DNA from 3 places in the Bacillus sp. Medicinal_06 genome. Region 2 is predicted to be linked to each of the others. Evidence: predicted binding sites of a transcription regulator. Region 2 holds the regulator's gene; each other region holds the start of a gene.
The links. Region 2 encodes Rex, which represses fermentation and respiration genes when NADH is low (regulators of the CRP and FNR family bind a similar motif). Its sites were predicted from a motif close to TTGTGAAATATTTCACAA; they were not measured.
Positions count from the first base shown of each region.

Region 1: pflB (formate C-acetyltransferase) is a predicted target of Rex. The motif match lies at 1,928-1,945, and genes of this name have one in related genera.
Region 3: hcp (hydroxylamine reductase) is a predicted target of Rex. The motif match lies at 1,827-1,844, and genes of this name have one in related genera.

Region 1 is NZ_JBWYHD010000016.1:27,959-31,253, reverse strand. Features, by position in the region: gene AC1M36_RS24595 (serine hydrolase domain-containing protein) at 1-734, shown strand, start outside; gene AC1M36_RS24590 (sugar ABC transporter ATP-binding protein) at 826-1,641, shown strand; gene pflB (formate C-acetyltransferase) at 2,056-3,295, shown strand, end outside.
Region 2 is NZ_JBWYHD010000030.1:3,905-7,199, reverse strand. Features, by position in the region: gene AC1M36_RS27600 (CPBP family intramembrane glutamic endopeptidase) at 281-1,024, shown strand; gene AC1M36_RS27595 (YdiK family protein) at 1,027-1,218, shown strand; gene AC1M36_RS27590 (redox-sensing transcriptional repressor Rex) at 1,247-1,876, opposite strand; gene AC1M36_RS27585 (ABC-F family ATP-binding cassette domain-containing protein) at 2,061-3,295, shown strand, end outside.
Region 3 is NZ_JBWYHD010000003.1:250,797-254,091, reverse strand. Features, by position in the region: gene AC1M36_RS08360 (hypothetical protein) at 1-857, shown strand, start outside; gene AC1M36_RS08355 (hypothetical protein) at 1,206-1,802, shown strand; gene hcp (hydroxylamine reductase) at 1,907-3,193, shown strand.

The DNA.
Region 1 (3,295 bases), on a different contig from region 2:
ATAAAATTCAAACAGAGGATACAATAGCAAAATATATTCCTGATTTTCCGAGGGGTAACGAAGTAAAGTTAGTTCATCTATTGACACACACATCAGGAATTCCTGAATATGAGGCAGGAGAAGATGATATTTCTCATGAGGAATTGTTGAAGCGAATTGGGCAGCAAAAACGTTTATTTAATCCAGGTGAAAAATGGAAGTATTCGGATTCAAATTACTCAATACTTGGTTACATCGTTGAAAAAGTTAGCGGGCAACCGTTAGAAGAGTATATTAAACAACATATTTTTGATGTTGTAGGGATGAAACAATCAGGTTTCGGAACGGAATTAGAGAAAACAAAGTATCCGTCGACTGGTTACAAGGTTGTAAATAATAATATGACAGTTCCTGCTATTCCAAATATGTCACAATTATATGGAAATGGTGATATATATACGAGTGCAAATGATTTATATTTATTTAATGAAGCGCTATTTTCTGGGAAGCTAATATCTAAAGAAAGCTATAATCAAATGTTTACAGCATTTAAAAAAGATTATGGATTTGGTTGGTATGTAAATCCGGGAAGTTACTCTAATCACGGTGTAATGCCTGGATGGAATTGCTTAAATGGATTTAGTAGAAGTGGGAATGTGTATGTTATTTTATTATCTAATATTCAAAATAACATTAAATCATTTGGTACGCTTAATAATGATATTTACACAATGCTACAGCATATTGAAGTGTAAGAGATTATCCTTGGGGGTAGTCTCTTTTTTACGAGTTGAGGAAGGATATATTTATTGAGATAATGGAAAAAATGGGGAGAAGGGTGATGTTATGAGTATTCATAAGCACCATGCACGAAATGCGAGACGAACTTTATATTTAGCTATTATTGTATGGATTATTATCATGATTGGATTTGTAGTGGAATATCAAAGCGGAACACTTTTTAGTTCAGAAAAGGAGAATCTGAAAGTAATAAGTGTTGTATTACCAGCATGTATGTTCCTGATTTATAGTTTGATAGAAAGAAGCAGAGCGAAAAAAATAGAAAGAATCATTCAAGATAAAGAAAGCTCTCTATTGTTGGATCAGCGGAGGTTTGTCGTTCGTAGGGAAACTAATTTTTTTACGACAATTACATACTTTGGACTAGATGGAAATACAATGGGGATGCTCAAAGAAAAGTATGATTCCCAGATTCAAACGATATGGAAAAGTATCTTATCCTTTTTCTTTAAAGGAATGTATGAGCAGCAATTTTATTTATTCAATGAATTAGGAGAAGAGCTGTTAGTAATCAAGAAAAAAAGAGGTGTACGAAACTCATATACCTTTTATAGCTTAATGGGAGAGAAAATTGGGGAAATCAATCAATTGTTAAGTTTAACAAGATGGGAATGGTGCTTCTTATCAGTTGAAGGAAAAGAGATTGGGAAAGTAACAGGAGATTTATCTGCGACATTGCAACAGGGGAAATGGCAAGATGGCACTTATATCGATGTGAAAGAGGATGGCATTCCATTAGAAGCGGTTCAATATTTCTCAGCAAGTGGAGGATCACTTATTACAGTATCTGTAGCGGAACATGCGGAATTAGAATCAGCGATATATTACGCTGTGGCTGCAATTATAACTTTGAAAAATTAAAAACATCTAAAACGTTATCTTCGTTATTCTAGATTATGCCTTAATTTAATCACAAGCTATATCTTATTCATTATGAAAAGAAGTGTACCAAACAGGTACACTTCTTTCTATTCTGTTTTAGAAAAAATATAACAGAATAAGATATAAGGGTATTACAGTTTGAAATGGGTATGACTCTTTATACCACAGAATAGGATTCATTTATAAGGATACCAAAAAAATACAATTAAGGAAAGTGTTAATTTAAAAGAGTTTTAATTGGAGTTAACACTATGTGTATAGTAATTTGCTCAATATTTCACAAACATGTCACAACTATCTCGTTCGCTTTTTCAAAAAAGTAGTATTCTAAATGTGTAAGCTGTTATATAAAAAATCTTAGTCCTGTACTAATCAAAAATGGAGGAGATTAGGATGACTCAAGTATTAGAAACTGTAAAAAATGCATGGACAAACTTTAAAGGTGAAAAATGGAAAGCAGAGATTGATGTTCGTGATTTCATTTTAAATAATGTAAACGTTTACGAAGGGGACGAATCTTTCTTAGCGGGAGCAACAGAAGCAACAAAACAACTTTGGAATCAAGTAATGGATTTAACGAAACAAGAACGTGATAATGGCGGCGTCCTTGATATGGATACAAGCATTGTTTCTTCTATTACATCTCACGGTCCTGGATATTTAAATAAAGATACTGAAAAAGTAGTTGGTTTCCAAACAGATAAACCATTTAAACGTTCTTTACAACCATACGGTGGTATTCGTATGGCAGAGCAAGCTTGTGAAGCTTATGGATATGAAATGGATAAAGAACTTAGTCGTATTTTCAGAGATTGGCGTAAAACGCATAACCAAGGTGTATTCGATGCATATACACCGGAAATGAGAGCGGCTCGTAAATCAGGTGTTATTACTGGTCTTCCAGATGCATATGGCCGTGGGCGTATTATCGGTGACTATCGCCGCGTAGCGTTATACGGTGTAGATCATTTAATTGAAGCGAAAAAAGCAGATTTGAATTTAACTGGCGGTGTAATGAGCGAAGATACAATGCGTTTACGTGAAGAGCTATCTGAACAAATTCGCGCACTGCAAGAATTAAAACAAATGGCAGCTTCTCATGGTTTTGATATTTCTAAACCAGCAACAAATGCACAAGAAGCATTCCAATGGTTATATTTCGCTTATCTTGCAGCGATTAAAGAGCAAAACGGGGCAGCAATGAGCCTAGGTCGTACTTCTACATTTTTAGATATCTTCATTGAAAGAGATTTAGAAAAGGGTACATTAACAGAAGAAGAAGCGCAAGAAATTGTCGATCATTTCATTATGAAATTACGTCTTGTAAAATTCGCAAGAACACCTGATTACAATGAATTATTCTCCGGTGATCCAACTTGGGTAACTGAATCTATTGGTGGTATTGCACTTGATGGTCGTCCATTAGTAACGAAAAATTCATTCCGTTTCTTGCATACATTAGATAATTTAGGACCAGCACCAGAACCAAATTTAACAGTTCTTTGGTCTAAACAACTACCACAGAAATTTAAAAACTACTGTGCGAAAATGTCTATTCATACATCTGCAATTCAATATGAAAATGATGATATTATGCGTCCGGAATATGGCGATGACTATGGTATTGCATGCT
Region 2 (3,295 bases):
TACGATATAAACTTTTTCTATACAACAATAACAGCAATAATTCTCAAGAAAGCCTTTTTATATGAATCGGCTTTTCCACTTATCGTATGTTACAATATGAAGGATGCCATAAGTTATTTTCTCTATAGGTACTGCTTTTTCCTGTTATCTATTTCATTTTCAAATAAAGATTTACAAAAAAATAATAATACAAACAGTTATTACGTATCCCACGGCGGGATGTTCACATGTTTCCTCGCCTTATCTCATAAATTAGAGTTAGAAAGGATGGTTAACCCATTTGAAAAAACAATATTGGTGGATTATAGTTACATATATTCTGATGCAACTATCGGGAATTTTTGGCATATGGCTCCTTTTCAAAACAGGACTATATGATAATATGGCAGTTTCACGAGAGCAGAAAATGCAAATCATGGCTGGGCACTGGTCAATCATCAGCTTTTTTATTGCATTATGTATTATACTTTGGCTTCTTAGAACCGATATACGTGAAAGACATTTAGATACGAAGCGAGCTAGCATTCCTGCTACAATCGGCTGGATTTTTATCGGTTTCTTTTTAGCTATGTTTGCTCAAATACTTGCAGCTAATATTGAAATGCGATTATTAGGGATTAATCCTGGTTCTCAAAACACTCAAGATTTGATGGAAATAGCAAGAGCTACTCCATGGTTCCTTATTGTTATATCTATCATCGGTCCTATTTTAGAAGAGATTGTCTTTAGAAAGATTTTATTTGGAACACTCTATAAAAGATTTAATTTCTTTATCGCAGCCATTATTAGTTCGCTTGTTTTCGCGGCCATTCACTTTGATTTTACACACTTGTTAGTATACACTTCCATGGGGCTTGTTTTCGCTTTTCTATATGTGAAAACAAAACGAATCATCGTTCCTATTATGGCTCATGTCGCGATGAATACATTAGTCGCAATAACTCAAGTACTAGTAAGTAACGAACAAATACAAGAAATGATCAAACAAGCAGAAAAAATGCAAGGATTTATCGGAGGATTTTAAATATGAGGAACTCACCATTGTTCATGGCAGCACTGTATTTCCTTCTTGGATGTATCTTTACACGTTTCGCAATTACGAACGTTACAGATACAATTTGGAACTTTTGGACACTGCTGTTCGCTGCTATGGCAACAATTGATTTTAATTTGGCACTTCGACTTATCTTAGTCAAATTTACAAAGAAAAGGCAATAATAAAACGCAGAGGGATTTCCTCTGCGTTTTATTGTGGATAATTTTTCAAAAAATAAACGAGCGTTTGTAATTCTACAGCTAAATCAATATGATGAATTCTTATGTTTTCTGACACATTTAATCGTGCCGGTGTAAAATTTAAAATTCCATGTACATTTGTTTCGGCCAATCGATCTGCTACAGCTTGTGCAACGGTAGCAGGTACTGTTAATATTGCCACCTGTATATCATTTGTTAAACGTTCTTCTAATTCATCCAAATGATATACAGGAATTCCTCCGATTTCTTTTCCAACTTTCTCTTCATTGACATCAAACGCCATTTCAATCTTTGTATTATTATTTTTCGTGAAATTGTAATGTAAGAAAGCGGTCCCTAAATTACCCACTCCAATAAGTGCTACACGTGTTATATCATCTTGATCGAGCGTTTCTCGGAAGAATGATAGTAAATAATTCACATTATATCCATATCCCTTTTTCCCTAACGCTCCAAAATATGAAAAATCTCTCCGAATTGTTGCTGAGTCTACCTTTACCGCCTCACTCAATTCTGCCGATGAAACACGTTGCTTACCAGAAAGAGATAAATTTTGGATAAATCGATAGTATAGAGGCAATCGTTTGGCAGTGGCCTGTGGAATCTTTTGCTGATCCATGTAACCTCTCCTCTCTTCCTATCTTTGTTCACAGATTTAAAATAAATACATAAGTTTAGCACTTATGACTTTCCCTGTATAATAGAGAGAAGAATTCTCTCTTTATTTTAAACTATACACTATTTTTAGTATGATTGAGAAATATAAACATGGCAAAGTTAAGAAATTATTTGAGGTGAAAACATTGATTTTATTACAAGTGAATGGGCTTTCAAAATTATACGGTGCTGAAACAATTCTTGCAAACATTAAATTGGAAGTCCAAACAAAAGATCGAATTGCACTAGTTGGTCGAAATGGTGCTGGAAAATCTACATTATTAAAAATAATTGCCGGTGAATTATCTCACGATGGTGGAGAAATTATAAAGCCAAAAGATGTTTCTATTGGTTATTTAGCCCAAAATACAGGTTTGGAAACTTCTTTAACAATTTGGGATGAAATGCTTACCGTCTTTACACATCTGCAGCATATGGAGAAGAAACTTCGAAGGTTAGAGCAGGAAATGGGTAAGGAAGAGAACTTTTCAAATGCTGCTACGTACGAGAAATTACTCGCTGATTATGATCAATTACAGTTAGACTACAAAGATCAAGGTGGTTACCAATATGAAGCGGATATTCGCTCCATTTTAAGTGGACTTGGTTTTCCAGCGGAAACACACCAAACAACAATTTCCACATTAAGTGGCGGACAGAAAACAAGACTTGCTCTTGGGAAGCTACTATTAACAAAACCAGACTTACTCATCTTGGACGAACCAACAAACCATTTAGATATCGATACATTAACATGGCTTGAACAATATTTACAAGGCTATCCTGGAGCTATTTTAATCGTGTCCCACGATCGCTACTTTTTAGACAAGCTTGTTACACAAGTATATGAAATTTCTAATAAAGAGAGCAGACGATATGTTGGTAACTACAGTAAATATTTAGATTTAAAAGCTGCACTATATGAGCAAGAAATGAAACGTTATGAGAAACAACAAGAGGAAATCGCTAAACTAGAAGACTTTGTCCAAAAGAACATTGCTCGTGCGTCCACAACAAAACGTGCACAAAGTCGCCGGAAACAATTAGATCGGATGGAATTACTGACCAGACCATTAGGTGATTCTAAATCCGCATCCTTCCACTTTGATATCGAAAAACAAAGCGGAAACGACGTATTACAGGTAAAAGATGTTTCAATTGGATATGACAAAGAACCAATTATTGAGCATGTAAATATGCGATTAACCCGAGGTGATAGTGTCGCACTAGTCGGTCCAAACGGTATTGGGAAATCTACATTATTAAAGTCGATTGTAAATAAATTGAAGACGTTAAGCGGTGAAGTTTCTTTCGGTTCAAATGTATCTATTGGGTATTATGATCAAGAACAAGCAAACTTAACATCATCCAAGCGTGTTTT
Region 3 (3,295 bases), on a different contig from region 2:
AAATACAAGAGTATAAAATTTTAAATCATATTGTACATCAAGCTGTACTGTACTTTCAAAATTTGTTGAATTCTCCATTCTGGAGAGGCGTTTCTGAAAAAACAAATATAACTATGCATGCTTTACCTGTTACACACAGGCAACTATTATATCATTTAGAGTTTCTACCACGTTATAATCAACAATCTCCAGCTTTATTATTTGTTTATAAACCCACGTTTTTAGTGTATGAGTATTATGCATTTTTCATCATTATTTCTCTATTGCAACAGTTAGCATTTAAAGATGAAATTCCACTGCGTGAACAAATTCAAACCTATTTTTATTTGGATGGTTTGCAAGACGGCACAACAATTGTTTTAAATCGTGAAAACATCCAAATCCATGTAGCGTTTAATGATCTTATTGAAACGCATCCGCTTATTGCACTTAGTAAAGGTAGTCATTTTTATAATGGAGAAGATACGAAAAAGCCAGACATTCGTCTAGATTGTTATGTGAAGCAAGGAGAACGTTATGAGTACCAATCGTCTATTATTATTGAAGTGAAATATAGTCCGATGTTTAATATTTTTCAGCCTGTAGGTAATACAAAAGCAACAGAGCAAATGTACAAATATTGGTCCATTAAATATGTGGAAGAACAAGATGGAAAACGTATTTTTCATCGAAGGGCAATCCACGAAGTGATTTGCGTATACCCAGGCAGTCATATGCATGGGAAGAAAATAGAAGCTGGTTGCGGAGTCTTTTTGCAATTATATCCATATAAAACGAAGCAAGGAGAAGAGAAATTAGCTGGAAAACACGGCCTTGTGCAAATTTTTGAGAAGTGGTTAAAAAATATTGGAACATAAAAAGAAATCCTCCTCTGTGGAAAGGGTTTCTTTTTGTGTAGGTAAATTAAATTTTGCAGTAAGGAAAATGATAGTATTTTTGAATTGGTGTACTTTATATGAATAGTTAGACATACACTTTATGAGTAAAGACAGTCTAGTGTTTCATACAATTTTGATGAATGTAAAGTATTTTTAAGTATTGTAAAAATTTCACATGAATCTAAAACTTGAATAGGAGATTGCTTTGTTTTATAGAATATATTAATTTAGTAAATATTTTTAGTTGCATGCGGAGATTTGTTCTTATATGATATATGATGAAAGCGTTATCAAAATGTAGAACGGTGATGGGAAAGGCGGGAAAATATGTTCCAGCGTGTTCAAACAAAGGAAGAACATTTTTGGTTCGAGCAACTGTGGGGAGATTTTTGTGAAGAGAGAGAGTTAATGTTTGTAGAACGTAATTTAAATCCATCACGATTTTTATTAATAGAAGGTGGGCATGCTATCGGTACAGTAGAGTGTATTCGATATACGACACCTGAACATTCTAATTCTGAGTTTTTCTATCCGTTTTCTGAAAATGAATTGGTGAAAGGGTTAAAAAATGTTTATGAAATAGGAAAGTTAAGTATTGTGAAAACGTCGCGCGGGAGAGGACATTTCAAAAGGTTAACAGCTATTTTATTTATACACGCTTTAGAAACGAAAGCTGAGTGGTATATTGCTGTTGTTACAAAAAGAATGTATATGTATTTACTTACACTTGGTTTTCCAATTGAGCCAATCGATGATCCGTTTCCTTTTCATGATACATTGCAAGGGGTACCTGTTCGGATTCATGCTCGGAAAGGATTAACGCATTTGTATTCTTTAAAAGAATTTCGAGATGTTATTCAAGGGAATGCTCATGCCCAAGCATTAATAAAAGAAAACAGTAAAAATATTATGTTAACAAGGTGAAGTGTCACAAATTCTTATAAATTATTGTGATTGATATCACATCCTTTTCTCTTCATGTATATTACGCTTTAGTTGTAATGATTGATTAGGAAAGGGTGGGGGATATGTTTTGCTATCAATGTGAACAAACGCCAACAGGTGGATGTAAAATAATCGGTGTTTGCGGGAAAAATGAAACAATTGCAAGTTTACAAGATACGATTGTATTTGGATTAAAAGGAATTGCTGCTTATCGTACTCACGCTGCGCAGCTAGGGTATACAGATCCATTTGTAGATGCTACAACTCATGAAGCGTTATATATGACATTAACGAATTCTAACTTTAATGAACAAGAACATATTGATATGGCTATGAAAGTTGGAAAATCAGCTTTAAGAGTGATGGAGTTGTTAGATGAGGCACATACGAATCATTTTGGTGTTCCAGAACCTGTTCAAATTACACAAAATCGAGTAGAAGGTAAGGCAATTGTTGTTACGGGTCATAATTTATTTGCATTAGAGGAATTATTAAAGCAAACAGAAGGAAAAGGAATTAATATTTATACGCATTCAGAAATGCTACCAGCACATGGATATCCACAGTTGAAAAAATATAAACATTTAAAAGGAAACATTGGTAAAGCATGGTATGACCAGCGACGTCTCTTTGAAAAATTTACCGGCGCAATATTAGCTACAACGAACTGTGTTATGCCAATTAAAGGATCGTACTCTGATCGCTTCTTTTCATATGATATTGCCGGACTTGAAGGTGTACAGAAAATTGAAAATGATAATTTTGCACCATTGATTAAAAAAGCATTAGAGCTTCCTGCAGTACATATGGAGTCGGATGAACAGCTCGTAACAGGTTTTCATCACAATACAGTATTATCATTAGCACCAGAAATCATCCAGGCGGTAAGAGAAGGGAAAATTAAGCGCTTTTTTGTCATCGCAGGTTGTGATGCTCCAGGTAAAGGCGGCGAGTATTATCGTGAATTAGCAACGTCACTTCCACAAGAAACGGTTATATTAACAACTTCGTGCGGGAAATTCCGTTTTAATGATGTGGATTATGGTGTGGTACCAGGTACGGAAATCCCACGTTACATTGATCTAGGGCAATGTAATAATTCTATCTCTACAATAAAAATAGCAGCGGCTTTAGCTGATACTTTTCAATGTGAAGTGAATGAATTACCAGTTAGTATTGTTTTATCTTGGTTTGAACAAAAAGCGGTGGCAATTTTACTTGGACTATTTAGTCTTGGAATTCAAGATATTCGTATCGGTCCAAAGGCACCTGAATTTATTTCACCTGGTGTGCTTAATGTATTACAAGAAACATTTGGTTTAAAACTTATTACAACTGCAGCAGAAGATATGGACATGATGTTATCGTAACAAAAAGGATGTCTTAATGAGACATCCTTTTTGTTATACAGTAAAACTTCCATTAGCGGAAGTTTTTTCGTTTGTCACCTCAATCGGATTACATAAAAAAGC